2 regions of the Halalkalibacter flavus genome follow, and region 2 is predicted to be linked to the other one. Evidence: riboswitches for the same ligand, from Rfam matches in the RefSeq annotation. Region 2 holds a riboswitch; the other holds the start of a gene.

Region 1 (4,955 bases), on a different contig from region 2:
CTAATAAAGATTGCTATAAGGTTCTTGAACTTATGCCACCTACTAAACATCTGAAATTGTTAGACATAGGCTGTGGCGAAGGGAAAGATGCAGTATTTTTTGCAAAAAATGGTTATGATGTAACGGCATTTGATATTTCAGATGCAGGGATTGAAAAAACAAAGAGATTTGCAGATATGGCCAGAGTTAATGTGAAAGTTTTTAAGGATGATATTACAGATTTTAGGTTAAATACACAATTTGATATCTTGTTTTCAAGTGGCGTATTACATTACATTACATTAATCCCAAATTCCGTAGAGAAATATTTGATAATTATAAGAGTTACACAAACAAAGACGGTATGCACTTTTTTAATGTATTTGTTCAAAAACCTTTTATAGCACCGCCACCTGAAAATGAACCAAACGCATATGAATGGAAGTCTAGAGAGTTACTATCTCATTACCAAGATTGGTTAATAGAGAGCTGTCCTGAAGTCGCTTTTCTGAAATAAGGAAAGCGTCTTTCTTCATGTAAAGGACCATTTAACGGAGCAACACCTTACTGTACTTACACGAGCAAAGACATATTGAACAAATAAAAGATATAAAGTTGCTGAATCTTATGGTTGATAGGTATTTGTAAAGAGTTTCACTTAAAATAAGGGGTGTAATAGTTGAGGAACTGTTGTGCATTTACATGAAACGAGTTTTACCGTTGAACTGAATGAAAGTTTATCCCTTCATATGTAAGCTTTAGAAATAGAAAAGAAACAAATTGAACAATCAATAAAATCTATTAAAAGAGTTATTAAGTTAGTTGAGGAAGAAGGAGAAGTGGATAGACCGTATTATTTCATGGTATGCATACGTAAGATATGCATATTCAAGAATTAGAAAATACAGCACCTTCACCATTTACAGAAGATGAACAAAAATGACTCAATCTAGCAATCGAATATTATATGAAGCAAGTAGAGCAAAATATTATGGAATAAACTTAACTATCGGGAGCGATAGCGGAATAGAGCTGACAGCTTCTAGTGCTAACGAAGCAGTTACTAGAATAAAAGGATAGGTAAAGCAGATATTCTCACTGCTCTCCTATCCTAATTCTTTTACCCTTTATAATGTGTGACATTTTATTAATTGACTATTTATTACAGTGTGTAAGAGGCTTTATTTTAATTTAAAAGTTTAGCTTTAACATTACCCTGTAAATACCTCTCCATCTGGGTAACGGATGCTTGATTTTTGAGCTCTCGCTAATGAGAAAGCCAATGTTAATGGCCCGATTCGTCCAATAAACATTAAAATAATAATAATTTGTTTTCCTAAAGGAGATAATTCTCCTGTTAACCCCATCGATAACCCAACGGTACCAAATGCAGAAAAAGCTTCAAAGACAATCATAATAAATGGAGCATTTTCTGTAACAGACAGAGCTAGGATGGTAAGGAATACAGCAAACAAACTAATCACAACAATTGCTAATGAGCGGATGATCATTTGAAGTCTAATTGTGCGTTCAAACGCTACAGCATCATTTTTTCCTCTTAGGAATGTGATAACAGCCAGGACAATAACAATAAATGTTGTCAACTTGATTCCACTGCCTGTGGAAGCACTTCCTGCTCCTATGAACATTAGCAGTAGTAAAAAGACAATTGATCCAGAAGTCATGCTGCCAATATCTATTGAATTAAATCCAGCCGTTCTAGGTGTAACTGCTTGAAAATAAGAAGCCCAAAGCTTATCCGTGAGATCTAGGGTACCTAAAGTAGCCGGGTTGGCGTATTCTAGTGTGAAAAGCAACATCATAGCTACAACATTTATGACTAATGTACCAACTAACATTAATTTCGAATGTAAGGATAGTCGATGAAACTCTTTTGTATGCCATAAGTCAGACAAAACAGTAAAACCAATCCCGCCTGTAATAAATAGTAATGTAATAATAATGTTTACAGCAGGGTCTCCAACGTATCCCATTAAGCTATCAGACCAGAGCGAAAATCCAGCGTTATTAAATGCAGAAATTGCATGAAAAATACTTGTATAGATGCCAAAAGCCCAACCGTACTCTGGAACCCAACGAATGGAGAGTAATATAACAGCAATCAATTCCATTAAAACAGCGAAAATAAATAAAATCTTTACGAGACGTATGACGCCACCAATGGAAGTTTGATTTAAAGCTTCCTGTACTAACATTCGTTCTTTTAACCCAATTTTTTTTCCTAATACGACGACAATTAATACTGCAAACGTCATTAATCCTAATCCACCAATTTGAATTAGTATCATAATCACTACTTGTCCAAATACCGTAAAAGCTGTCCCCGTGTCTACAACTACAAGACCTGTAACGGTTGTGGCGGATGTTGCAGTAAATAATGCATCGATCCAGGCAATTGGCTTTGTTGTTGCAAAAGGAAGTTTTAATAAAAGTGTCCCAATCACAATAGCAAGAAAAAAGCTAAGAGCCAACGTTTGAGGAGGGGATAAGTGAAGTCGCTTATGTAAAATACCTTTTTTAGGAAAGGACATGGTCACATACCTTCTTCCTCAAACCGTTTTAAATCTCTTTTGTGTCCAATTACGATAAGGACATCATTTACATAAATCATATCATCTGGCAGAGGAGATACATTAATCTCTTCTCCGTGTTTTACGGCCAAGATTGTACAACCAAACCTAGCACGAACATCTAAATCAATAATCGATCGGTGATGCACTTTGTTTGTTGCTAATAATTCAACAATGCTATATTCATTAGATAGCTCAATATAATCAACAATCTTTTCTGAGGTTAAATGTTGGGCAATCCTGATACCCATATCATGTTCAGGGTGAATAATTCGATCGGCACCTATCTTCTCTAGTACCTTATGATGATAGGCATTCTGTGCTTTAACCCATACGTTCTCAACTTCCATTTCTTTGAGGACAAGCGTAGTCAATATACTTGATTGAATATTATCCCCGATTGCGACGATCACGTACTCAAAGTTCCGAATGCCTAGAGATTGCAATGCCTTTTCATCAGTCGAGTCCGCAATAACAGAATGGGTAGAGTGTTGGGCAAACTCAGTTACCTTTTGTTCTCTATTATCAATTGCTAATACTTGGTGCCCCATTCTATAGAGCTCTTTACAAACACTTCCTCCGAATCGGCCTAAGCCAATAACGGCAAATTGTTTCTTCTTATCTGCCATTTTTCTCCACCTCTTTTTTGCAAAATAAAATAGACCATCACTAAGAATGGTCCAACACAGACCCTTCTCTCCAAATAAAACGCTGACGAGGTTAGCTGTCGGATTAGGGACTGAGAGTATCCCCTCTTACTAAAGTAAGATTCACCCCAAGATGGAAAAATATCCATCAAAGTTGGTTCCCCCGCTCAAAAAGATTAAGCGACTAAAAGGTAAATTATTAAATTTACTAATAGAGAATTTACTCCTGTTTTATTAGATTGTCAATACATTTTGTGGAAATTTTAAAGCCTTAATTTATCTGGCTTCCATTATTTTGTCATATGATTCTTTACTGCATATAACGTAAAGCTCAGCATCATTAGGAATGCTTTCGCCTAATTTCGATAGAATGTTAAAATCATCTCGATCTGAAATCAAATTTGCTCCTAGTTTTTTTAAAGCCTCAAAAGCATCATTATACGTTTTCCAGACTTGATTATTCTTGATTTTACGAATGTCTACGCCGCTTCGCCTGCTTAGAAGTTCCATAATTAACTTACTTGATCCTTTATCTACTGCAGCTTTTGCCATTAGGTCGGATAAAGCTTCATCGGCTATGATAAACTCATCAACATTAGCATGTTCAAAATTTGAAATATGCTTTTCCTTGAGAATCTCCACAATGGTATAGATTTCTTTTTTCATCTGCACGGCATAGCTTTCAATTGTCGACACAGTCAATAGTGATTGCCCATCAGCAGCGACAGTATTATATTCATTATCTCCAGTAAATATTAATACAGCTTTTGCATCGAGTACATTGGCCTTTTCCAAAGTTTCTTTATCAGTTGCATCACCTTGTATATATGTAAACCTTACGCGCTCTAAAGGAGCTTTCGGTAGGGTGTCGATAAGAAGTATATTAGCTTGATCATCAATTTCAAAGATTTCATTCATAGTATGTTTTGCTTTATTGGACCAGCCGATGATCACATAGTGACCCCTTCCTTTATAATTCAATTTCCCTTCCTCCTTCATTTTTCGTAACACACCAAAGCTTGCTACAATTTTGCCAATCACAATACCGATTAAGCCTATTCCAAAAAAGTATAAAAATAATCCAAAAATCTTGCCTATTGTTGTATCTGGAACAAAATCACCATATCCTGTCGTTGTCACAGTAGTCATAACATACCAAAAACCAATAAAGGGATTCGGAAACATTTCAGGTTCTAACCAGTGAATAATAAATGAGCTACTAATTAGAAAGATAACTGATATCAGTAAAAGGGTTAACTTTCTAATGTTGACCGTAATTTTCATTAATTCAAATATCATTAACATTTAAAAACCTCCTTTATTAATAAGATTTCCAATGTTAATGACGTTATAAGTGATCAAATTAAAAAATTACGGTTAGAGGGTAAAGTTACAATTGTAAGTTTACTAGAGTAAATTTGCAATTGTGACTATAGCGCATATACTTATTACCGAGCCTGGTATAGAAGGCATCAGAGCTTTGTACCATGACATGACAGTAAAGGGCTTGTACAATGTTGTAAAAGACTCTTGGACTTATTAGGTTATATGTAGCGAAGATATACTCGGTACAACAACTAAGAAAAGAAGTAAGTGAAGCGTTGGATAAATTAAATAATTTGTTGAAAACACCTTAAATTTTGTTCAACGAATGGAGTGCGAATGCTGAACAGGGGGATTTGCCTTTTCTTGTTGCAGTAAGGAAGCAGAATATGATGCTAGTATAGTTTCATGGACA
Region 2 (25,825 bases):
ATATCAAGCATCATATTGTGACTTCGATGATCTTCTTACGCAATCAGATTTTGTTTGTTTGATGGTCCCAGCTACGAAAGAAACGGAAAAATTGATAGGAGTAAAAGACTTTAAGAAAATGAAAAAAAGTGCTATTTTCATAAATGGATCCCGTGGAAAAAATGTCGATGAAGAGGCTCTTTATCATGCTTTAGTCAATAAAGAAATCCATGCAGCTGGTATCGATGTGTTCACAAAGGAACCAACCAACCCTGATAATCCACTTTTAACTTTAAAAAATATAGTTACTTTGCCACATATCGGCTCTTCGACTACAGAATGTGAATATAACATGTCAAAACTTGCAGCCAAAAATCTACGTACCGCTTTAAACGGGGAAAAACCACCAAGCTTGCTAAATGAAAAGTCTTGGTCGGATAAATAAGACAATAAGGTTGTCTCAAACTATATTTCAGACCCCCCAAGCACATTATAGTACTCCTCAATGGGGGTCTGGTCCTTTTTTGATTTAGCGGTTTTGCAAATAAGCATCAAGAATTTGTTTTATTCGTTCTGATTCCTCTGAACGAATAATATAATGGTCTCCATCTAATTGAGCCGAAACCTGCTGCACTCCTTGTTGTTTTAAAAAACTAACAACATCATCTACATTTTCAGATTCAGTAAGAAGTAGTTTTTTTCCAACAAATTCTTCATTTACATATATGTCGTAAGCATCGTGCTCGCCTTTAATTTCTCCATCGAAATCAGCGTCAAACAATCCTAAAAAAGGGAACTGATAACTACCTGTACTAGCACCTGATTGCCCGAAAAACATCGGCATTTTCTTCTTCAACTCCTTTACTTCTTTCATTTTAATGGTCTTTCTACATTTAGTATGTACAATACACTGAACTTACATTTCGGCACGACACAAAAAAACGAACTTCCTGTTGAAGCTCGTTCTTTTAAAAAGTAATTATTGTTTTTTTAGTTCTTTCACCAATTTATGGAAGGAAGCCTCTAATCGTTCTTTCGCTTCTTGCTCAATTGTTGTACTTCCATCTTCTTCTCTAGTTACACACGTATCAAGTGTAAAAACACCTTTAATAATATTTTCTGCTCCTAAAGAAGCTAGAACTGGTTTCAAACTATAATCAATTGCTAATAAATGTGAAATCGTACCGCCTAGCATAAGTGGTAAAACAATTTTGTTCTCTAGCCCTTTTTGTGGGAGTAAGTCTAGGTATGTTTTTAAGATTCCTGTGAAAGAAGCTTTATAAACTTGGCTTGCTACAATAACTGCGTCGGCTTCTTCTACTTTTTTATTCGTTGCTAAAATAGCTTCACTGTTATATTTAGCTAAAATTAAGTCCTCAGCTGGAATGTCAATTACATGTAGTTCCTCTACATCCATTCCTTGTTCACTTAGCACACTTTGTGCATAATCGATAATACCTTTTAACCTAGTTGTTTTTGATGGTCCACCTGAAATTATAACGATCTTTGCCATTCCAATCACACTCCTATCTTTATCATGCCAACTTCTTTGAATTTCACAAAGGAAATAACTTACTTTCAACTGTATGTTAATTGCATTTTAATTGTCAAATAATACGTCTTCTACAAAATCCCTTAATTATGCGTCGGATCGAAATGCAGGATTCAAATCCAATTTTTTTCGGGGCTTTCCTGTAGCACTTAGAAATTGATCTTGAATCGACAGTAGCAAGAAAATTTTTAGATGAGGTTGGATTGATAGAGCGATAAAGTGAATAAACTGATCCCCATAGTAAAACATTATTAAGGGGATCAAGCATTTAACCGTCATAATAATCACCGTTACATACAAAGTCCAAATACCCCTCTTAAAGTAACTAAGGAGCATATCATGCATGATCCAAAAGACGAAAAAAAATTAGAAGAAATATATGATCAAGTCAGTGATCTCACTATTGAAAAGCTTTCAATATGGTTGGACAGTGTCCTCTTTACTTGGCAATGGTGGATAGGAGTAGGTCTTAGCATCATTCCTTGGATTTTATGGTTTTTATTTAGACAGAAAGACTGTACCTTACGTTTGTTGACTGTTGGTTTTTTTGTTATATTTCTTTCAACTTTTCTAGATTCTCTTGGCGTTCAATTGGGTTTTTGGTATTATAAACATTCTGTTTTACCATTAATTCCTGCATTCCTTCCTTGGGATACAACTCTAATGCCTATTACCATTATGACCTTACTTCAGCTGAAGCCTAAGCTTAACCACTACCTTAAAGGTCTAATCTTTGCACTTGCAACGTCCTACATTATTGAACCATTTTTTTATTTGGATTGAACTATATCAGCCAACTGGTTGGAAACATCTTTACTCCTTGCCCATTTATTTTATCATTTATCTAATTTGTCATTATATCTTTTACGGAAAATCATACAAGAAATTTACAAAATAACACCTCTAACGTTTGACTCTCCATATCAATGTCTTTCCAACGTAAACCTAATTAGTAATATATCCACTCATTTTTATCGACTTAGACTCTTATCCAATTCCTATTGACTGGGCAGACTAATTTATGACTACTGAACAATAAATGTTAAAAACAATCACCAATCTGGAGATGATATTTAGTGACACAACACCATAAGTTAGCTTTTATTGGCGCAGGATCTATGGCTGAAGCAATTATCTCAGGTTTAATTCAGCAAAAGAAAATGCTCCCTAAAAATATATATGTAACAAACCGTCAAAACGAAGCACGACTTCTTGAATTGAAAGAAAAATACGGTGTACAAGTAAGCTCAAGCAATGAACAAGTCTTAGCAGAAGCTGATGTTGTCATACTCGCAATGAAACCAGCTGGAGTTCAAGAAGCTATTAAAACTATTCGATCGTACACTTCAGAAAAACAACTAATCCTTTCGGTGCTAGCCGGAATCACAACTGATTATATTTCATACTTACTAGGTCATAAAGCCCCAGTTATTCGAGTGATGCCTAATACATCAGCAGCGGTCGGCTCATCAGCAACTGTTATCTCTCCAGGCAAATACGTCAGCGATGAACATCTGGCAGTCACAGAATCGTTGTTTAAAGCAGTAGGTACCGTAAAACAAGTACTAGAAAAAGATGTGGACAGTGTCACGGCTATCGCTGGAAGCGGTCCTGCCTATATGTATTATTTAGTTGAAGGCATGTTTCATTCTTTAGAAGAACTTCATTTTGAGCAAGAATTGGGGAGAGAATTAATTTTGCAAATGATACAGGGAGCTATCGACTTGTTAAAATCCTCAAACCAAACACCAAAAGAGCTATATCTCAATGTGAAAAGTCCAGGAGGAACCACAGAGGCTGGACTAAATGTATTAGAAAACAATCGATTCCAAGAAATTATAATTGAGTGTATTAAACAAGCAGCTGAACGTTCAAGAGAAATTACTAAAGAGATGTCTACGATACCTGAAAACACACTAAGATGATTTTTAAAAAATAGAGGTGATTCCAATTGGGAGAAGGTCAACAAAAGAAACGGATTGTTGTCAAAATTGGCAGTAGTTCATTAACGAGTCGAAACGGTGAAATTAGTATAAGAAAATTAGTCCGCTTAGTGGATGAAATTGCGCTTATTTTAGATGATGGGCATGAACTTGTTTTGGTATCTTCAGGGGCTGTTGCGGCGGGATATCGAAAACTTGGCTTTATAGAACGCCCTCATAACTTGGCTGAAAAACAGGCTGCAGCTTCCATCGGACAATGCCTTTTGATGGAAGCATATTCAGAGAGATTTGGATCTCATGGATATGTAGCTTCACAAATATTAATTACTCGAAGTGATTTTTTAGATCAAAAACGGTATATGAATGCCCGAAACACGATACAAGTCCTTTTAGAACGAGGAGCTGTTCCAATTGTTAACGAGAACGATACTATTACCATTAAGCAATTAAAATTTGGCGATAACGACACCTTATCAGCTAAGGTCGCAGGTTTGGTTGAAGCAGATCAACTCGTTATTTTATCAGATATTGATGGGCTATATAACGACAACCCTAGAACAAACCCTAACGCTAAGCTTATAGAGGTAGTTCAAGAAATTACTCCAGAGATTGAAGCTGCGGCAGGTGATTCAGATAGTGAAGTTGGAACAGGAGGAATGGGTTCTAAAATTGAAGCCGTAAAAATCTCACTAGCTGCAGGAATTGAAACATTTATTGGAGATGCGAATAAACCAAATATTTTATTGGATGCTGTGAACCATAGAGCAAAAGGGACCTATTTTAAACCGAATGCAGAGCAAGATGATCTAGATGTAAGACAGCATTGGATCGCGTTTAATTCAGGTACAAAAGGCGAAGTCATTATTGATGAAGGAGCACGTATCGCTATTACAGAAGAGCAAAGTCACTTACTTCCACAAGGAGTTCGGGAAGTGAATGGAACGTTTGATTGTGGTGATGTTGTTGTTATACGTCATATGAATGGAGACGAAGTCGGGCGTGGTGTCATTAATTACTCTGCTGAGCAGCTAAGGGAAATCAAAAGACTCAAACTAAAAGAAATTCCAGACCATATAAAAGTAACAAAAAGTGAAGCCATTAGTCAAAATGACTTCGTTTGCTATACAAATATAACTACACCAAACTAACAATTAAAGGAGAGAATCTGCTTGAGTACAATAGCTAGTAGTCAAATAAATGTGAAAGAGCAAGCAAAGAAGGCCCAAATAGCTGGCAAGGCATTAAGTATTTTGTCTACAAACGATAAAAATGAAGCTTTACTTATCATTGCGGATGAATTAGAAAAGAATTACTCATTTTTATTAAATGAGAATCAAAAGGACCTTGATAAAGGAAAAGAAAAAAACTTCGATCGTGCCTTTATGGACCGTCTCCTTCTAACGAAAGAACGTGTAAATGACTTTGCCAATGGTCTAAGAGAGGTTGTTAAATTGAAAGACCCTACAGGTGAAATTGTTTCTGAATGGACATTGGAAAATGGACTGAAAGTAAAAAATGTGCGTGTTCCTCTCGGAGTAATAGGAATGATTTATGAAGCTAGACCGAACGTAACGGTCGATGCGACGGGACTTGCATTAAAATCAGGAAACGCGATCATCTTAAAAGGCGGTTCTTCTGCTTTGTCTTCAAATAAAGCAATCGTTTCTGTCATTCATGAAGCTCTCAATAAAACAAAAATACCAGTAGACGCAGTTCAATTTATCGCTAGTACAGATAGAAAAGCGACTGAACAACTGTTTACCTTAAAACAATATATCGATGTTCTCATCCCTAGAGGTGGTGGTTCATTAATTGAAACCGTCGTAACAAAAGCAACCATTCCTGTCCTTGAGACCGGTGTTGGTAACGTCCATATTTATGTAGACAAAGAAGCTGATGTAGAAAAAGCGTTAAAAATTATTATTAATGCTAAGACTGATCGACCTGCTGTTTGTAATGCCTTAGAAACAGTACTTATTCAAAAAGATTGGTTTATGAATCATAAGGATTTGCTGATTTCTAAGCTCAACGAATATAACATAAGCGTACATGGTGATAAGGAAGCTGTGAAAATGATCCCTGGCTCTGTTGAGGCTGTTGAAAAAGATTGGGCTGAGGAATATTTAAGTTTAGATCTTGCCGTTAAACTTGTTAATGACATTCAAGAGGCTATTACCCATATAGAAAAATATGGAACGAAACATTCTGAGGCGATTATTACAGAAAACCAAAACATTGCAGATCAATTTTTACAGGAGGTTGATGCTGCTGCCGTTTATCATAATGCCTCAACACGATTTACGGATGGGAGTGCTTTAGGTTACGGAGCAGAAATTGGAATTTCGACCCAAAAATTGCATGCTCGTGGACCAATGGGGCTGCCAGCATTAACAACAACAAAATTACAAATTTCAGGAAATGGACAAATTAGGTAGTTTTCAGGGTAAACCCTTAAAGCTATAATATTATCCTCACTAAATAAGAAATGGATGGAGAAACCATCATCCATTTCTTATTTAGGCAATACCCCTTCACCTACCTCCCAATCTTCTTCAGCACCTCATCCAAAGGTTCAGGCTTCAAAAACTCCACCGGTGAAACCCCCTTCTCAAACGTAAACGCATCTCCTTCAATCACAATCACATACCGCCCATTCACCTTCGCAATATGAAGTGATTCCCCAAAATCTGATAGCATCGCCTTCACATCAATATGGTCAAGCTTCAGCTTTAACGGAATTTCCGGTTGATGCTCAATGATTGGTGCAGATGCTTCTACAACTTGCTCCGGTGTCCACTTTTCCTGCATTTCACGAACTGGAGTATTCGACCAAGCTTCAATGTATTCTTCCTCTTGCTGACGCTCAGGACTTTCCTCCCGATACGTTTCAGCAATATGTTGCTGTGCCATTTGCACAACCTGTGTTTTGACAATCTCTGGTAACGATTGATGGTACTCAACAAACTTTAAAAAGTCTTCAAAGTATCGTGCATGTGAGGATTGATGAATTTTCAACTCCCACTCCTCAAGCATGCCTTCTTCAGGCATATAAGGATATTGGATAGATTTCATATTTTTGGTTGTAATCGCTCGTTCAACATTTCGAATCATCGTTTTTTCATCTGTAATGGTTGCTACTTTTTGTTCAAAGTCACATTTTAGAACAAAGACAAATGGTTCATCAAAGTATTTATTAAATTTAGCTCGGAGAACAAGTAATGCTCCTCCCCTTATCGCACTTGTATCCATATAAGCTTGAACCAACTCTTCACTACTATTCTTAAAATCATCTATTGAACCTGCTGAACGAATTCTATGAAACATATTATAATTGGGATTTGTCTCCAAATCATATCCTGGTTCCACAATAAACCGACCGATTTTCGTTGGAACTGAATCTGACTTTGGGTTCCGTTCTACCTTCCGCTTTGCAACTTTCATTAATTCGCCATCAAGAAAATCTTTTAACGCACTATCTATGTACATCACTTCATCTAAAGTTTGGTAATGTTTAAAACGCTTATCTGCTTGCTCTCCTTGTCCGTCGACTTGAACGACAAAGAATGCTAAATAATTAATCGTAAAATCCATAAGATCACCTAGTTCCTCATATTAAGCACTATAAAATTAACGTACAAATTATATCATTGTTTTTTGGTAATGTCTTTTATTCGAGTGTAGGTAAACGACCTCTTTCACATTAAGTTGGGCTCCTGCATAGGATGGTATCGTTTCTTCTACAATCCGCACAAAGGAGATTAGAACAATGGAATTAACATTTGCACACTGGTTATATTTAGCCGGAACATGCTTATGCTATTCTAGCCATTGCAGACGGAGCAGGCGCTTCAATAATTGGTGGTATTGCGCTTCTATTGTTAATCTCTATATCTCTATTCCGTGATTATCGAAGATCGTTAAAAGAAGTCAGTGATCATATCGTCAAGGGGTTCGTTTTTGCCTTTAAAGTCATGGGGTTAGTCATTCCAATAGCAGGCTTTTTCTTTATGGGAAGTGGAGAGTTTTCTGCAAGTATTTTAGGAGTAAATGATCCTGATCATGCACCTGCCTTTTTATTTGATTTAGTAGAGTCAAGTCAACACGCTATCCCAGATAATGCTTTTATTACCGGTTTTGGAATCCTTATACTTGGAATGATTTCTGGTCTAGACGGATCCGGATTCTCTGGTCTGCCGTTAATCGGTTCCCTCTCTGATGCCTTTGCGACTTCCGCGGGAGTTGACCCTGCCACTTTGGCAGCTATTGGTCAAATCGGAGCTATTTGGGTTGGCGGCGGGACATTGGTTGCATGGTCACCTATTATTGCCATTGCCGGAGTTGCCAAAATATCAGTTTTAGATCTCGTTCGAAAAAGTTTCATACCCGTAATCATTGATTTAACAATTACAACGATTTTTGGATTGCTATTCTTATAGTTCTGTCAAAAAAGGGGTTACCCAAAAGGTGTTTGACTTTGAAGTGACCCCCTAATCTCTTTAAGGCTTTTTAAAACAGTTGTTCATGGACTCAAGATGTAGCCATTTTCTCATACGCTTCTTTGCTACAAATGACATACAGTTCCGCTTCATTTGGTATCGGTTCCTCTAATTTTGTCACCAAATTAAAATCATTTCGGTCAGATATAAGTGTAGCCCCGAGTTGCTTTAATTCTTCAAATGCATCATTATATGTTTGCCAAGCTGGCTGCTTTTTTATTTTCCTAATATCAACCCCACTTTTTCTACTTAGTAATTTCATAATTAATTTACTTGAACCTTTATCAATGGCTGATTTGGCCATTAAATCAGAAAGTGCCTCATCTGCAATGACAAATTCATCGACATTCGCATGCTTAAAATTGGAGATATGTTTCTCCTTAAGAATTTCAACAATTGTATAGATTTCCTGTTTCATTTCAACTGCATAGCCTTCAATCGCAGACACAGTTAGCAAAGATTGGCCATCAGCTGCTGTGGGATTAAATTCATTGTCCTGTGTGAAAATCAATACAGCTTTTGCCTGTAATATATTCGCTTTTTCTAATGTTTCTTTATCGGTTGGGTCTCCTTGAATATAACTCATTTTCTCATGTTCAAAAGGAGTCTTTGCCCTTGAATCTATTACTAAAATCTTTGCGTTATCATCTATCTCTAGAATTTCATTCATTGTATGATTAGCTTTACTTGACCACCCTACGATCACATAGTGACCTTGTCCTTTGTAACTCAATCTCCCTTCCTCCTTTAGCTTTCTGTATATCCCAAATCCTTCTACGATCTTCCCAATGACAATACCAATTAATCCAATACCGACAAAATAGAGAAATAACCCAAACAGACGACCTAATGTCGTCTCGGGCACGAAATCACCATAGCCTGTTGTTGTAACAGTTGTCATTACATACCAAAACCCAATAAAAGGGTTCGGAAACATTTCAGGCTCTAACCAATGAATAAAAAAGGCACTACATATTAAAAAAATGAACGTAAGCAATAGCAAAATTAACTTTTTTATTTTCACTGTGATTCTCATAATTTCAAAAATAAACAGCATATTTACCCCTCCTTCTTCTAACTTCAATTATTGTTCCCATTATTTCCACATTTAAAGAGGCTGTCTAAAAGGTCCGTTCTTTGACCTTTTAGACAGCCTCTAAGCAATGAGCTATGCAGTCACAATCTTATGAAGCCTGTTTTGAGTAGTTTTTTCATAAGAGGCGCACGACGAGTCTGCCATTGCAAACCTTTCAAAAGGGGTTGTTCTTGGTTTTTATACAGTCTCTTTTTATCCTGTGAATACTTCGCCATCTGCATAACGTACGTTCGATTTTTGCGTTCTTGCTAAAGAAAATGCTAGTGTTAATGGGCCAATTCTACCTATAAACATCAAAACAATAATGATTTCTTTTCCAATAGGTGTTAAATCTCCCGTTAAACCCATTGATAATCCTACCGTCCCGAAGGCTGAAAATGCCTCAAAAACTATCATAATAAATGGGACACTCTCTGTTATTGATAATGCTAGTATCGATAAAAAAACCGCCAATAAACTAATCACAACAATCGCTAACGATCGAATAATAATCTGATTTCGAATCGTGCGCTCGAAAATAACAGTCTCATTTCTTCCTCTTAAAAAAGTCCACACTGCCATAATGATTATAATAAATGTCGTCAGCTTAATTCCACTTCCTGTTGATGCACTTCCAGCACCAATAAACATTAATAAAAGCATAAATACAATCGAACCTTGCTCCATACTAGCGATATCTAGCGAATTAAATCCTGCAGTACGAGGTGTGACAGCTTGAAAATAAGCTGCCCATACCTTTTCATCTAAAGCTAATGATCCTAAAGTATGTGGATTCGCATATTCAACGGTAAAAATAAATAGCATGGCTACTGTATTGATCACGAACGTACCAACAAGCATAAGTTTTGAATGTAACGAAAGATGGTGAAATTCCTTTGTATGCCATAGGTCAGACAACACTGTAAATCCAATCCCACCAGTAATAAAGAGTAATGTAATTACAATATTAATAACAGGATCACCAACGTACCCCATTAAGCTATCGGCCCATAAAGAAAAACCAGCATTATTAAAGGCGGATATAGAATGGAAAATACTCGAGTAAATGCCATGAGCCCACCCATATTCCGGTACCCACCGAATTGATAATAACAATACTGCGATAGCTTCAATGAGAAGGGTGAATATGAGTAAGATTTTCACTAATCGAATAACTCCGCCAATGGACGTCTGATTAAAGGCTTCTTGAACGATTAGTCTCTCCCTTAATCCGATCTTCTTTCCCAGAATAAGTACAATTAAAACTGCAAATGTCATTAACCCTAGACCGCCAATTTGAATGAGGATCATAATTATAAATTGACCATAAATCGTGAAAGCAGACCCTGTGTCAAGAACAACGAGCCCCGTTACTGTTGTTGCTGACGTAGCTGTAAACAAAGCATCAATCCAAGAAATGCCCTCTACAGTCGAAATTGGTAATTTTAATAGTACCGTTCCTATTACAATTGCAACGAGAAAGCTTAACGCTAAAATTTGAGGTGGTGACATTTGAAAAGTACGGTGTAACATCTCCTTTTTGAAAAACATATTACATTCCTTCGTCTTCAAAACGTTTCAGGTCATTTTTATGACCAATAACTACTAACATATCACCTTCATAAATGACCTCATCTGGCAATGGAGAAACATTAATGTTTTCTTTTCGTTTTATGGCTAAAATTGTGCAACCGTACCTTGCTCGAACATTCAAATCAATTAATGATTTATTGTGATTTTTCCTAGTCGCTAACAATTCGACAATACTATATTCCTCTGATAATTCAATATAGTCTACGATCTTTTCAGAATTCAAATGTTGGGCAATCCTAATTCCCATATCATGCTCTGGATGAATAATGCGATCTGCCCCTATTTTTTCTAGCACTTTATGGTGATAAGCATTTTGAGCTTTCACCCACACATTTTTAACATCCATTTCTTTTAATAGAAGGGTTGTCAAAATACTTGTTTGTATGTCATCTCCAATTGCAACAATTACATATTCAAAGTTTCTTATACCTAGAGATTTTAAAGCTTTTTCATCTGTTGAATTGGCAATAACTGCATGAGTTGCAAACGTTGCAAATTCATTCACTTTGTGATCTCGATTATCAATAGCTAAAACTTGATGTCCCATTTTGTATAACTCTTTACAAATACTTCCACCAAATCGTCCCAAGCCAATTACAGCAAATTGTTTTTTTACTGCCATTTTCCCCCACTCCCTGTTTAGTGCATAAAAAAAGACCATCACAAAGAATGGTCGATAGACCCTTCTCTCTTTTCAAAACGCTGACGAAGTTAGCTGTCGGATTAGGGATTGAGAGTACCCCTTCTTACATACGTAAGATTCACCCCAAGACGGTTGTATCCGTCAATTTTGGTTCCCCCGCTCTTTAAATGATTAAGCGATTAAAAGGCTCTTTTTAGTTGTTAGTGAAAATTTACTCCTCTTTTTTAGCTTTGTCAATGTTTTATTATTAATACGACTAACGGCAATTTATCATAGGGCTACGCCAAAAAGTCACACACGGCCAAGAATCTGCTCTAAAAATTCCGAAGATAAAGTCAAGGCACCTCCACCACCTTGAACAAGCGATTCACTTCCCCCGCTTTTTTCAGAAATAATAGGTAATGCAGCCAATACAGGCTCCTTACAGTTTAAAATTGATTCTTTCCCTTTAGCTGCGTTAACTTGTAAGCGATTCTCATTTTTTGAAACGAAGAACACAGTACATTTAGGAGCTTGACCAGTTATTATTTGAGCTAACTTCTGTAATTCTTTTATCGATCTATCTTCGTATGTACGCCCAATAACCAACTCGTCTGAACTAATTAATTCTTTCGCCTCATTAGAAAGCAATTCTTCCTTGAGCTTTTCGAGTGATTTTTCCAATTCTTTTTCTTTGACCAGTCTTTGCTTTATAACATGCACAAGATCTAGTTCTGGTGCACTCATTAATTCAATTAATGCAAGTAAGACAGATTGTTTTTTATCAAACTGATTTAACACACGGTTTCCGCAAACGAACTGTATTCGTATGTTTTTCTTTTGCCTTTCCCAATTTAGTACTTTAATCGCTCGAACTTCTCCAGTTGATTTAGGATGCGTTCCATTACAGGCGTTATAATCAAAATCCGGTATTATGACAAGGCGAATATCTTTTGTTACAGATGGTGTTTTTCTTAATTGATAATGTTTCAGTTCATTATTGTCCACCCATTTTGTTTCAATCGGCCGATTTTCAAGTATTATGTTGTTTGCTAATTGAACAGCTTCTTTTACTTGAGCTTCTGACAAATCCGGGGTATGCAGGTCAATCGTTGATACTTCTTTTCCTAAATGAAAACTGACCATTTCTAGATTAAATAGGTCTGCAAATGATGCTGATAAGAGATGTTGACCAGCATGTTGCTGCATATGGTCAAATCGCCTTTCCCAATCAATGCTCCCATGTACAAGGTCATCACTATCAATAGGCTTGGATACGTAATGACGGATTTCACCGTCTACCTCTTCAACTCCTATTACAGGCTCCTTTTCAAGTTCCCCTGTATCATGAGGCTGACCTCCTCCTGTTGGGTAAAAAACTGTCTCATTTAAAACGATGTACCATTTTCCCTCATTATCGAGTTCCTGTTTGATTACTTTAGCTTGAAATTGTTTTAAATAGGCATCTAAATAATAATTTATGCATCTACAATATACTCTCCTTACGCAAAATCTCCCAATACTGTTATCATACCATTTCATCATGCATGCATAAATAACTCATCTTAACAGATACTTCTCTTGAAAGGAGTGTTTATAATGGCACAAAACTTAAATGAAATCATGTCAACAGATGTAATCACGATCGAAGCTTCTCAGTCTATTCAAGAAGCCGCCTCAATGATGAAGTCAAAGGATATCGGTTCGATCCCTGTTGTGAAAAATGGTGAACTAGTAGGGATTATTACAGACAGAGATATAACGATTCGTGCTACAGCAGATGGAGACGATACACACGCTTCTGTTGAGGAATGCATGTCAACAAATTTAACTGTAGCATCTCCAACAACCGATCCTCACGAAGCCGCAAACATGATGGCAGAGCACCAAATTCGTCGATTGCCAGTTGTAGAAAACGGAAAAATTGTTGGGATGGTAGCGATTGGAGATTTGGCTACTCAAAACATTTATGAAAATGAAGCCGGAGAAGCACTTTCTGAGATCTCAGAAAAAGATCACGGCCTATCGTAAAAAGGAAGAGGGCACAAAAGCCCTCTTTTTTTGTTTCTAACATTCTCAACATGTGACCTACTAAAAAAGCAGCTTAAACAAAATGTTTAAGCTGCATGCCATCTATTGTATTATTTTTGATAACCACCAAACTGTTGTTCAGCTTGTTGGACAAGTCGCTTAGTGATCTCGCCACCAACCGACCCATTTGAACGTGAGGTTGAATCCGAGCCAAGTTGAACACCAAACTCTTGTGCAATCTCGTATTTCATTTGATCTAAAGCTTGTTCTACTCCTGGTACGACAAGCTTATTGCTGCTGTTGTTTGCCATTTCATATCACCTCGCTTTTTTCTTTGTACTAACTATCGTGTGTAATCCAGTTTTCCTTATGTATTTTCCTAGCTGGTAATGTTTTCATTTCATTAAAGAAGACCCTAGTTATTTACTAGGATCTTCTTTCGTACTATGTGTAAAACCAAAACAGCTATGTTATTTATTGTTCTTACGATTCTTACGGTTGTTACGGTTGTTTAATTCTTGTGCATCATTTTCTTCTGCAAATTCAACATTTGCATTTTCTACTTCAACATTGTTGTTATTATTATTTGTGTTTTTGTTTTTGTTACGCTTTGCCATTGGTATCACCTCCTTAACCAAGTATATTATTACCTTACGTCGAAAAAAGCATTCCAACAATTAATGTCTTTTTTTAGAACATTTCCTATCATTCGTAATCCAAATACATGCACATCTGAAATCAGCGTTATATAATATACATAAATAAGGAGGTTGTTTTAATGGGAATTCCAAAACCACTCGTGCAAGCAAATCAAGCGTTTATCGTCATTACTGTCCTTTTGAGCTTGCTGCTTTCTAAATGGATATTACTTATTCCATTTATCATTGGAGTTATTACACTTGTAACGAAGCATAATATAATTATGATAGTAGGCAGAAAGTTTTTAAAGAAGCCAAAAGATAAGTACATTCTCGAAGATCCTGATCAACAAATTTTCAATCAATGGATCGCAACTATTTGTCTAGGTTTATCTTTGTTGTTTTTCAATGTAGGATTTGTAGCTCTTGGTTATGTATTTAGCATTATGGTCCTGTTAGCAGCAGGCATTGCTATACTTGGATTTTGTATCGGCTGCACCATTCGCTACCGTTACATGATGTGGAAGCACAAGCGAATCAATTAAACAAAAGAGGGTATTGAAAAAAGGAAGACCACCTTTTTCAATACCCTCTTTAATTTTACATGATTTAAAGTTCTAACTAAGAAGTAACATGATATAATTTATGTAAATATTTAGTGTATAGAAAGAAGGACGAACAGAATGCAAGCTCAACAAAAACAAATCGATACTCAAGTCCCTGAACAAAAAACAGCATATCGTATTTTACTCATTATTGGATTTGTCCATCTCTTAAACGACACGATTCAATCTCTCGTTCCTGCAATGTTTCCTATTTTGCAACAATCGATGGGATTGACTTTTACACAGCTTGGGCTAATTGCCTTTTCGCTAAACCTCACATCATCACTTATCCAACCAGTTGTCGGGACATTTACGGATAGAAAGCCATCTCCTTACGCTTTACCCATTGGCCTTTGTTTTACTTTTATAGGTGTGCTTGGAATTGCTTTTGCTCCTTCGTTTTTATTTGTTGTCCTTTCAGTCATTTTTATTGGACTCGGTTCAGCAACCTTTCACCCTGAAGGTTCTCGTGTTGCTTATATGGCAGCGGGCAGCAGGCGCGGCCTTGCTCAATCAATTTATCAAGTTGGTGGAAATGCAGGTCAAGCACTTGCACCTTTAATTACAGCTCTTATTCTAGTGCCTTTAGGGCAATTTGGCTCAATCTGGTTTACAATTTTAGCCGCTATAGCTATTGGTCTTCTTTTTTATATTGCACGATGGTATTCCGTTCAAATTAATTCGAACACAATATTTACCGCACCGAAAAAACCGAAAAACAAAGCAGAGAATACTAGTAAAAAGAAGAAAACAATTTTTATGGCCATTTGTTTGCTTGTTTTCTTAGTCTTCGCCCGTTCGTGGTTTCATGCTGGTATGACAAACTTTTATGCTTTTTATTTGATTGAACAATATAAAATGTCAATTGGGCAAGCACAAGTTTACTTATTTATCTTTTTAGCTTTCGGTGCAATAGGAACATTTGCTGGCGGACCTTTGGCAGATCGCTTTGGAAAGCGCAATATCATCATGCTGTCAATGCTCGGTTCAGCTCCGCTTACCCTGTTACTTCCACATGTTGGAACTATTGTTATATATCCATTAATTGCTATTATTGGATTTATTATCTTATCCAGCTTCTCTGTATCTGTCGTTTATGCGCAAGAACTAGTCCCAGGTAGGATTGGAATGGTATCTGGACTGATTGTCGGCCTTGCGTTTGGGATGGGGGCTCTAGGTTCTGTCGGCCTTGGGCTTATGGCCGATGTGATCGGTTTAACAAACACGATATTGTTTACAGTAACCCTTCCATTAATCGGTATTTTAACTTTCTTTTTACCTTCTGATAAATGGATTGAGGAAAACAATTCATGAAAAAATTAGAGCTTGAACAAATCCTTAAGGTTTGTTCAAGCTCTTTTTGAAGAAATGCTTATTGTAAGATTTGGTCTAAGTTTTTAAGCTCTAACTCTTCAAATTTCTTTAACATTTTATCTTTATTAATGTTAAAGATGGACTCTTCAAGCGTACATTGAATATCTACCTCACAATGAATCGTTGCGAGTTTTCTACACAAATGCAGCATCTCAATTTCTTCTTCTATTTTTTTCCGCTGGGCTTTTGTAAGCAATTCAATATTTTCTAAAATGCCTTCAATTGAATCATGAGATTGCAGTAACCGTAATGCCGTTTTTTCACCAATCCCTTTTACACCAGGATAATTATCACTACTATCACCCATTAATGCTTTTAGATCAATCATTTGTGCGGCATGTATCCCTTTTTCGGCATGAAATCTTTCTTCATTAAACACATCATAATTTCCGTATCCTTTTTTTAAGAGAATAACAGACACATTTTCATCTAACAATTGTAAAATGTCTTGATCGCCAGTTAAGATTGCCACCTCTGAATGTTGACCCATCTTCTTTGCCAATGTTCCAATACAGTCATCAGCTTCAAACCCTTCCAAGCCGATATTTGGAATGTCTAGATCCCGGACAACTTCCTTCACTAAATCAAATTGAGGAATCAACTCTACTGGTGGTTCTCCTCTGTTTGCTTTATATTCTGGATATAACTCAGTTCTATATGTCTTGCTTCCCATATCCCAGCAACAAATGACATGCGTCGGCTGGTGTTCATTTATAGCTGTAAATAAATGTTTCACAAATCCATGAATAGCATTAGTTGGAACACCTTTGCTATTTACCATAAAATACCCGCTCATTGCCGTCGCATAAAATGAACGAAACAATAATGCCATTCCATCTACGAGTAAAATCTTCTTTTTATCCATATGCAAATCTCCTTAGTTAAACAACATAAAAGGGGTTATGCCAAAAGGTCTGATTTTGACCTTTTGGCATAACCCAAAAGCAAGAGCGGGCACACTACAGCCTTGAGAGGAGTGAGTTTCTCCTCTTAAGGTACGTAGCGAACGCCGCCATTGCAACCTCTGTTACAGTCTTTTTTGAGACAAAGCCTTTTCCATTATTATACCCGTTTTAGGCTTAACTTCTAGTTGTAATAGGCCACCAATGGAATCCATCATCTGCAAGTAATTTATCTGCTTGCTTAGGACCCATAGAACCAGCCTCATAAGTAGCTACTTCGATGTCCCTGCTTTCCCACGCTTTAGAAATGGTATCAATAAATGTCCAAGATAAATCCACTTCATCCCAATGAGCAAAGTTCGTCGCATCTCCTAAAATACAATCATAAATTAAACGTTCATATGCTTCAGGCGTATTAGATGTATCAACACAATCATGGCAATAGTCAAGTTGAACTGGTGTTGTTTCACCTGAGGTCCCAACTTTTTTTCCATTAAGCTGTAAAGTAATTCCTTCATCTGGCTGAATGGAAATTTCCAATAAATTAGAATATCTTTGCGAGTCTTCATTATAATATAGATTCATAGGTCTGTCTTTAAATTGAATCACAATCTTAGTTGATTTCTGAGTCATTCGTTTTCCTGTTCGGATATAGAATGGAACTCCTGCCCAGCGATGATTATCTATCAAAATTTTACCAGCAACATATGTCTCAGTAATTGAATTAGGATCTACATTTTTTTCTTCTCTATACCCTTTAACTTCCTCCCCTTGGATTACACCTGCTTCGTATTGACCTCTTACGAAATAGTTTGGTGTTTCCTCAATAGAGAAATTTCTTAGCGCACGGAGAACTTTAATTTTCTCACTTCTAATTTCGTCTGTTGTTAGACGAATAGGCGGATCCATAGCAAGCAATGAAACCATTTGAAGCATATGATTTTGTACCATATCACGAAGGGCTCCAGATGTCTCATAATATCCACCGCGATCTTCGACACCTAATGTTTCACTTGACGTAATCTGAATGTTGGATATGTATTGATTGTTCCATAATGGTTCAAAGATCGCATTAGCGAATCGGATAACCTCAATATTTTGCACCATATCTTTTCCTAAATAGTGATCAATACGGTAAATCTCATCTTCTGAAAAAGCTTGGCGTATCTCGTTGTTTAACTTTTCAGCAGATGGAAGGTCCCTACCAAATGGCTTCTCAATAATAAGCCTTGTCCAGCCACTTGTTTCCGTTACTTTTTCCGATTTCAGATTTGAAGCAATAGTTCCGAAATACTCTGGCGACATTGCCATATAGAAAATACGATTTCCAGGGATTTCGTATTCTTCATCGAATTGTTTCAACTTCGAATCTAATTCATGGTACGACTCTTTATTGGTCACATCAAAAGGAAGGTAGTAGAAATGGGAACAAAATCTTTGAACCAATTCAGCGTCCTCTCCTTGAGGTATTGAATTCGTAACATTCTCACGTAACGTTTCATCTGACCAATCTCTTCTTGCTACACCGATAACGGCAAAGTTTTCTGACAATTTTCCCGCTTTATATAATTTATAAATGGACGGAAATAATTTTCTTTTTGCTAAATCTCCTGTTACTCCAAAAATAACAAAAGCTGTTTTAGGGTTCTCTATGTTTTTCATTCGTCCAGCCTCTCTTTACGTAGTTCTCTCTTCTCCTATATAAAAAAGTAACGCAAACTTACTCATTAAGTCAACTTCCGAAACTCATTATCTTCATTTTTGCCATCAAAAAGATAAAATAACCGCATTAGATTTTTTATTAATTCTATTGATAATACGTTGTTTCGGAAAGAATAAACAGAAAAAAGCAACAATAATTTCTTTATTCTGATATTTTCTTGACTCAATATTTCATTTTTTTTGACTTTTTATAATATTATACGAAATGGTAAATCTAGTCCAGTTCAATTTTACAATTAGGTAAAAAAATATGTCGTTTTATTGAATTTATTAAAATGCTATTAAGTAAAATAATCCAATAAATCTCGAGAAACCATATTATTTTTATAACTCCTAAACTAATTTAACATTAAATAAAGACCTAATCCCCACCTGTGTGATTAGACCTAGAAAAATAGACTAAAAATGTAAAGTTAACCTTTTTTTAAGTCGATAGAATTGATCATACGACTCATTTTTAAAATTATCGACAAAAAATAATTTATCAAATCAATTTGATACAAGAACTATACCATTTGTATTAAATACACGACTTCAAAACAACTCAAAATTAAATTACTTAGCACTTCCTTTCGAGTTGCGAAATAGACAGCTTTAGGCACGGTGAGAACTATTTAACAAAAGGAAAAAATAATACTAATGGACTATTCTTATTTCAAAATTGTCAGTTCATTAGTGCTCCTAAATATTTAATTTATTCACATACCAATCTAATTTTTTAGGTCTTTTTTGGTAGATACATCCAAGAAAAAGTTATATCGAAATATCGATCGAGTGGTCAAATTACAATTATCTGTTTATAATCCGATTTGTGTGACACAAATGACAAAATTTGGAGGGGTTTATTTGGAAAAGAAAAAGCTACTACTTACTACTGCACTAGTTGGAACAATGGCATTTGGAGCAACTGTCCCCACTTCCCTTGCGCATGACGCACTCGGTTCAGATGTTAATAAAGGTGAAGAACGTCTTGTTTTCTCAAATGAAGATCTAAAGACGTTAGAAAGCAGCCTGTTAAAGGGAGAGAAAAATGTTGGAAATTTCCATGAAGCTGCTGCTGTACAAATACAAGAGTTAGATGGTGTTCAGAATAACACTGCTGATGTTTATGCACATAAAGGATATGCTTATTTAGGCACTCATACAGCAAATGGTGGAAATGGCGGAGTCCGCGTATTTGATTTAAAAGATCCAGAAAATCCAGTTGAAATTGCTGTTTTTGCTCACGATGTTCCATATACATGGCAAGAAAAGGTCATTGTCAAATCTGTGAGTACACCACACTTTAAAGGTGACCTTGCAGCTGTGAGTGTGCAACAAACATCTCGGAACAATTCGAGCAGACCAGATAGTGTTGGAGGTGTGCTTTTATACGATGTAACCGATCCAACTGATCCACAAAAGTTAGGCTTTTATGAATTAGATAGACGAATTACTGGGACGCATGAGCTGTATTTAACGACTCAAGGAAATCGCGCCATTGTATTGGCATCTAGTCCTTATGCTGATTATTATACACACGGAGAAAATGAAGATTTTCAAATTATCGATGTTTCTGACCCTTCAAACCCTGAAAAATTATGGGGATGGGACCCAAGAGAGCTAGAAGAAATATCAGAAAACTTTAACGGATATCACTGGGACGCACCTGATGGACATACAAGACCAGTCTTTAACCACAGTGTCATTACTGACAATAATGGGCACTATGCGTATGTATCTATGTGGGATTTAGGAACAGTGATCTTTGACATTAAAGATCCAGAAAATCCAGTCTACCTTGGAAGAACAGAGTATCGAGATGACCAAAAAGGTGCTGCTCACTCGGCTGCTTTAGCTAGGGGCGGCAACATATTAATTGAAACACGTGAAGTATCGAATCCGGTTGGGAATGGCTATGAAGATGCATATGGATATACACGTATCCTTGATATTAAAGATAAAACAAATCCTGTCCTTCTTAGTGAATTTACGACTGAGTTAACGTATGATATTCCTGAAACATCACAAGGCAGAACAACTTTTGCTAAAACTGTTCACGATCCAAAAGTGCACGGAAATACACTATACTTATCATATTATTCTGGTGGAGTAATTATGGTTGATATTACTGATCCTAATAATCCAACTGAAATCGGTCGCTATACGCCTGAATCTGCCAATGTTTGGGGAGTCTTTGTAGACCGTAACTATGTATTAGCATCCGATATGGGACAAGGATTAAAAGTATTAGCAAGAGGTAACAAAGTAGTTAACAACGGAAAGGGGCGCTAACTAGTATTGGATAGGGATGACTCTAACTGGTCGATTCGATCAGTTAGAGTCATCCTGTTATTTTTGACACCTTAATACAATACTCCCTACCTTCCCATCTAATTCTTGTTGCAGTCGTTGATGCTCATCTAACATGTCTAATAATTTTGGATCAATATTCGGAGAAAGTGAAATTTCAATCGGTTGGCTTTCTATAGTAGTGGAATTAAATAATGAATCTATTTTCGTGAATCCTGTTTGCTCAAGCTTTTCTTTCCACTGATTTTCTGTATTACATTCTTGTAGTTGATAAAATCCTTTAAAGCGATTGAGCTCATTTTCATTTAATGATTGTACAAGTGACATTTCGTTTAAAATTAGGATTCCTTTGTCTTTCAGAACTCTGTAACATTCCTCCAATGCCTGATTCACATCGACAAAGGCTAGTACTGATTCACAAATAATGTAATCATATGTGTTATTAGAAAAAGGCATATGTTCCACTGACCCTTCGACCACGTTTATAGTACTCCTTTCAATGTCGTAAAGCTAAACTTCACAATTCTATTCCTATGTTAAATAGTTTTTTTTGATTGGGCTAATGGCCTCGTATATCATTTCTTCACGAATTATTTATTCTTTTATAGGTATTGATACATGCACAAAGAATCAGTAGGAATAAGCTATAAATAGAGTGGTTATATGGATGATATGGAGAAAAAACAGAGAGAATTAGAGTTGAAAATAAAGGAATTAGAAGCAAAAATAGAGGCACTTCGTGTAACAAATGAACAACAACTAAATCAAACAGACATCCCAGAAATTGTCGATAGCATTTTGTCTGAGAAAGAGTTTGCTTTGGCTCAAGAAGTGGAAAACAAAATGCAGCAACAGCAATTGCAGCTAATTAAATGGTCAGCAGGAACTGGAATTAGTGTCATCGCAGTTGTTATCAGTATTTTCAGGATCTTTTTCATGTAAATCGAATTGGGCAAAAGCTAAGGAGCTTTTTATGTTTGCTTTCCTCTTTTTTTAACTAGAAACCGATTAGCTCCTCTTATGCCCTAAAAAGGCGATTCAGTAATTAGAAGAAAGATGCACGTTGTAATCGGCATCTTATCTCGATTCAAGCTCCACCCCATTAACATACTGCATTTTCTTTAATGCAAAATAAATATCAGTTGTATAAATCTTCTCATCGACTAACAATAGTAATTCCATTTGTTGTAAATCTGAATCGCCCAAATCTTTTACCCTAACTTTCCTAGCTTTCATTTGGTTCTCTTTCAATTCTTTTAGAATAAATGTAAGTTTCTCTGCAGAATTGACCGTTATTTTCACTTTTATTTCCTTTTGCCTTAGCGCTTTTGGTCCGATAAATTTAAACAGAAATGGCAAAAACTCAACACTTATGAGCAAAAGAACTGTTGCAACAATCGCTTCTATCCAAAAACCTGCTCCGCATGCAATACCAATGCCGCCAGCTCCCCAAATCATCGCCGCTGTTGTCAGACCTGAAATCATGTCATTATTTCTTCTCAGTATGACACCAGCTCCTAGAAAGCCAATCCCCGAAACAATTTGCGCTGCAAGTCGCAACGGATCCATCGGTTTGCTATGGGCAGCAGCATAGTTTTCTGCACCAGCAATTGAAACAAATGTAAGCAAACAACTCATAATTCCAATGACTAAACATGTTTTTAGCCCTAACGGCTTCCTTTTCAATTCTCTTTCTATCCCAATAACAGTACATAATATCGTTGCAATAGCTAAGTTAAAAAGAAAACTATTAGGCTCAATGGATATAAACATAGCACCCCTCCATTACAATCGATTTCTTTTCTAATTTCGCTATTTCATTAACAGTTTCCTCTTTTCATTCAAGAACACACAAAAGAAGGTGTCTTATAAGAGTAGCATTCTCCATAAGACACCTTGTCTTCTAACATTTATAATCTCTAAAAAGAACTATCTAGCTTTAATAAACATTTGTACCCACGCACCATGATAAAATCCAACACCAATTGTATCGTACTGTGGGTTTAAAATGTTTTGTCTATGACCAGGGGAGTTCATCCAATCCCTCATCACTTGTTCAGGGGTTGTTTGCCCTTTAGCAATATTTTCACCCGCTGCTTGGTAACTGATTCCAAACGTACGCAACATATCAAATGGTGAACCATAATTGGGACTATTATGAGAGAAGTAATTTGAATTAATCATATCCTGAGCTTTTTTATGTGCTACATTTTTGACATCCGCTCTGTGCTGCACTGGATTTAAGCCACGCTGTCTTCTTTCTTGATTCACTAAAGATACGACTTGATCTTCAAATGCGCTATGATGAGAAGCTTCCGGCTTCAAGCGAATGACTTCCCCAACATGCATGTTTGTAGGTACCACATCCGGATTTAATCTCATTAGTTCACGATAATCTAATCCATATCGTTGAGCAATAAACCAAAACGTATCCCCGCGTGACACCTTATAGTGAGAAAAAGGTGGCTCATTAAACATTTTTACCTCAGCATTTACAGCAGGTTGAATAGAAAACATCGACATAAGAACAACAGCTACCATTAAAACATGTAATCGTTTCATTTCTAACCTCCGAGAATTATGTTTTACAATTTTATTGTCTCTAGGTTTGATGAAACGATACCATGAATTTGTCATTTATGTATGAAAACTTTGATGCCGTTTTCTAATATACACCACGAATGTGGGAATGAACCTCACTTTGATAAAAATCTTCTAATTTTGCTAACTCTTCATTACTAAATGATGGAACGTCCACAGCTTGCAAGCTATCTTCTACTTGTTTGACAGTTTTAAATCCCGGAATTGCACAAGTAATAGAATCTTGATCAAGAATATAACGTAATGCAGCTCTTGTCATATTCCCGCGGCCGATCCATTTTAGTTCATTGCTTAACTCAACACCTTTGTTAAATTCAAGTCCACCAAACGTCTCCCCGACATTAAAGGCTGCACCATCTCGATTAAAATTTCGATGATCATCTTCTGCAAAGCTAGCACCTTTCGTAAACTTCCCAGTTAATAGTCCACTTGCTAATGGAACACGAGCTAAAATTCCGACTCCTTTTTTTGAAGCTTTTGGAAAGAGATCATATAATGGCTTTTGCCTTAACATATTGAAAATTACTTGTAATGCTTTCACATTAGGAATATCCAAGCAGTATAGCCCTTCCTCAACAGTTTCTACGCTCACTCCGTAGTGACGAATCTTCCCTTCTTGTTGAAGCTGATCTAATACATCAAATACTCCTCCATGTTTGATAATTTCAAATGGAGGGCAATGAATTTGGAATAAATCAATTCTCTCCCTTTGTAAGCGCTTCAAATTCGCTTCACAATAAGCTCTAACACTTTTTTCCGAGTAAGTTTCTAAATTATGAATGTCCCCTGCTCTACAAAACTTCGAAGCAATATAGATTTGATCTTCCTTGCCTTTTGTTGCTCTACCTAACAATTCTTCTGCGTGACCATCCCCATAGACATCCGCTGTATCAAAGAAGTTCACTCCAGCATCCATCGCATATTCTAAACCTAGTACAGCTTCTTGGTCGTTCGATTTTCCCCATGAACCACCAATCGCCCACGTACCAAAACTTAACTCACTTACTTTTAAATCTGTATCCCCTAATTGACGATATTTCAAAAATCTCACCTCCTTATCAATATTAGAGTAAAAAGGGCCAGAAAAGCCCTTTTTTCTCTATTTGGTCTATTAAAAATTAAAGTTATCAGGGTCTGGTCCTACACGTTCATCCTTATTTAATCGATTTATTGCTTCCATGTCTTCTTCTGCTAACGCAAAATCAAAAATAGTTGCATTATCGATAATCCGTTGTTCTTTCACGGATTTTGGAATGGTAACTACCTCATTTTGCAAATCCCATCGTAAAATTACCTGTGCAGCTGAACTCCCATACTTTGTTGCAATAGCATTGACGTATCGTCTGTTAAAAGCTCCCCTTGCTTTAGTGGCGACCATGCCTCTAATTGAATCCCTTGTTCTTTACAAAAAGCTCGTAACTCTATTTGAGCTAAATGTGGATGATATTCAACTTGATTAACCATTGGTTTGATAGCAGCACCCTTCAGTAAGTCTTCAAGATGATGAATATGAAAATTACTTACTCCAATTGCTTTTACGCGACCTTCTTTATACAGCTTTTCTAGTGCCTTCCAAGTGTCTTTGTATTTGCCGGCAGTTGGCCAATGAATCAAATATAGGTCTAATAATCAAGACCGAGCTTCTGCAAACTTGTGTCAAATGCTTTTAATGTTGTTTCATATCCTTGATCTGCATTCCACACTTTAGACGTAATAAACAATTCGCTGCGATCGACACCTGATTCCTTGATTGCTTGGCCAACTCCCTCTTCATTGCCATAAATAGCAGCGGTATCGATACTGCGATAACCTGCTTTGATCGCAGCTAAAACCGAATCAACAACCTCTTGACCATCAATTACTTGAAAAACGCCAAAACCAAACCAAGGCATCTGTACACCATTATGTAATGTTACTGTAGACTGTAAACTTGTCACCATCATGCCCCCCCCTTTTTTCATTATCTACCATGTCTAGTGAAAACTGAAATAATATGACTCATGGGCACTGAATATATGTTTCATTCGAAACACCTGAAAGAAGAATACTTTTGTCTTTTACATACAATAAATCTAATGAATGCATAGCTCGTGTACAAACCGTATACAACAGTTTGCGCTCCGTCTCTTTGTTATATGAAGACTGAGATGCATTATAGACAACAACAGCATCAAATTCTACCCCTTTAGCTAAATAAGATGGAATAATTAGTACTGTTGATTCATACCCAGTTGAATCTTTCTTCATTAAACGGACGTCGAGTTTTTCTTTGATCTCATCATATAAAGTTTCGCTTTCCAACGCTGTTTTACAAATAATCGCTATAGTTGAATATGATTTTTTTAGTTCCTCAATACGGTCAATTAGCGTTTCATTCATGTCATAAGAATCCGTTTTCCA

Evidence for each region. A riboswitch is a leader RNA that binds a small molecule or an ion and turns the genes downstream of it on or off. The one in region 2 is predicted to bind cyclic di-AMP.
Region 1: another riboswitch for cyclic di-AMP. It lies ahead of SAY88_RS24155 (potassium channel family protein); the one in region 2 lies ahead of SAY88_RS02275 (potassium channel family protein).

Annotation. Positions count from the first base shown of each region.
Region 1 covers NZ_JAWRVK010000081.1:50-5,004, reverse strand. Annotated here, with positions in the region: gene SAY88_RS24165 (class I SAM-dependent methyltransferase) at 1-383, shown strand, start outside; gene SAY88_RS24160 (TrkH family potassium uptake protein) at 1,191-2,531, opposite strand; gene SAY88_RS24155 (potassium channel family protein) at 2,534-3,199, opposite strand; cyclic di-AMP (ydaO/yuaA leader) riboswitch at 3,264-3,410, opposite strand; gene SAY88_RS24150 (potassium channel family protein) at 3,494-4,522, opposite strand.
Region 2 covers NZ_JAWRVK010000002.1:189,620-215,444, forward strand. Annotated here, with positions in the region: gene SAY88_RS02220 (2-hydroxyacid dehydrogenase) at 1-424, shown strand, start outside; gene SAY88_RS02225 (hypothetical protein) at 509-853, opposite strand; gene ssuE (NADPH-dependent FMN reductase) at 959-1,492, opposite strand; gene SAY88_RS02235 (CBO0543 family protein) at 1,871-2,314, shown strand; gene proC (pyrroline-5-carboxylate reductase) at 2,608-3,456, shown strand; gene proB (glutamate 5-kinase) at 3,483-4,622, shown strand; gene SAY88_RS02250 (glutamate-5-semialdehyde dehydrogenase) at 4,644-5,909, shown strand; gene SAY88_RS02255 (DUF3900 domain-containing protein) at 6,010-7,065, opposite strand; gene SAY88_RS02260 (hypothetical protein) at 7,350-7,910, shown strand; gene SAY88_RS02265 (ion channel) at 8,002-9,027, opposite strand; gene SAY88_RS02270 (TrkH family potassium uptake protein) at 9,259-10,596, opposite strand; gene SAY88_RS02275 (potassium channel family protein) at 10,598-11,260, opposite strand; cyclic di-AMP (ydaO/yuaA leader) riboswitch at 11,324-11,469, opposite strand; gene SAY88_RS02280 (alanyl-tRNA editing protein) at 11,573-12,805, opposite strand; gene SAY88_RS02285 (CBS domain-containing protein) at 12,860-13,291, shown strand; gene SAY88_RS02290 (alpha/beta-type small acid-soluble spore protein) at 13,402-13,602, opposite strand; gene SAY88_RS02295 (hypothetical protein) at 13,762-13,908, opposite strand; gene SAY88_RS02300 (DUF4395 domain-containing protein) at 14,070-14,474, shown strand; gene SAY88_RS02305 (MFS transporter) at 14,613-15,848, shown strand; gene SAY88_RS02310 (5'-3' exonuclease) at 15,907-16,773, opposite strand; gene zwf (glucose-6-phosphate dehydrogenase) at 16,988-18,472, opposite strand; gene SAY88_RS02320 (LVIVD repeat-containing protein) at 19,379-20,806, shown strand; gene SAY88_RS02325 (class I SAM-dependent methyltransferase) at 20,864-21,325, opposite strand; gene SAY88_RS02330 (hypothetical protein) at 21,488-21,766, shown strand; gene SAY88_RS02335 (MgtC/SapB family protein) at 21,902-22,597, opposite strand; gene SAY88_RS02340 (CAP domain-containing protein) at 22,754-23,386, opposite strand; gene SAY88_RS02345 (aldo/keto reductase) at 23,490-24,467, opposite strand; partial or broken gene SAY88_RS02350 (aldo/keto reductase) at 24,537-25,368, opposite strand; gene helD (RNA polymerase recycling motor HelD) at 25,424-25,825, opposite strand, start outside.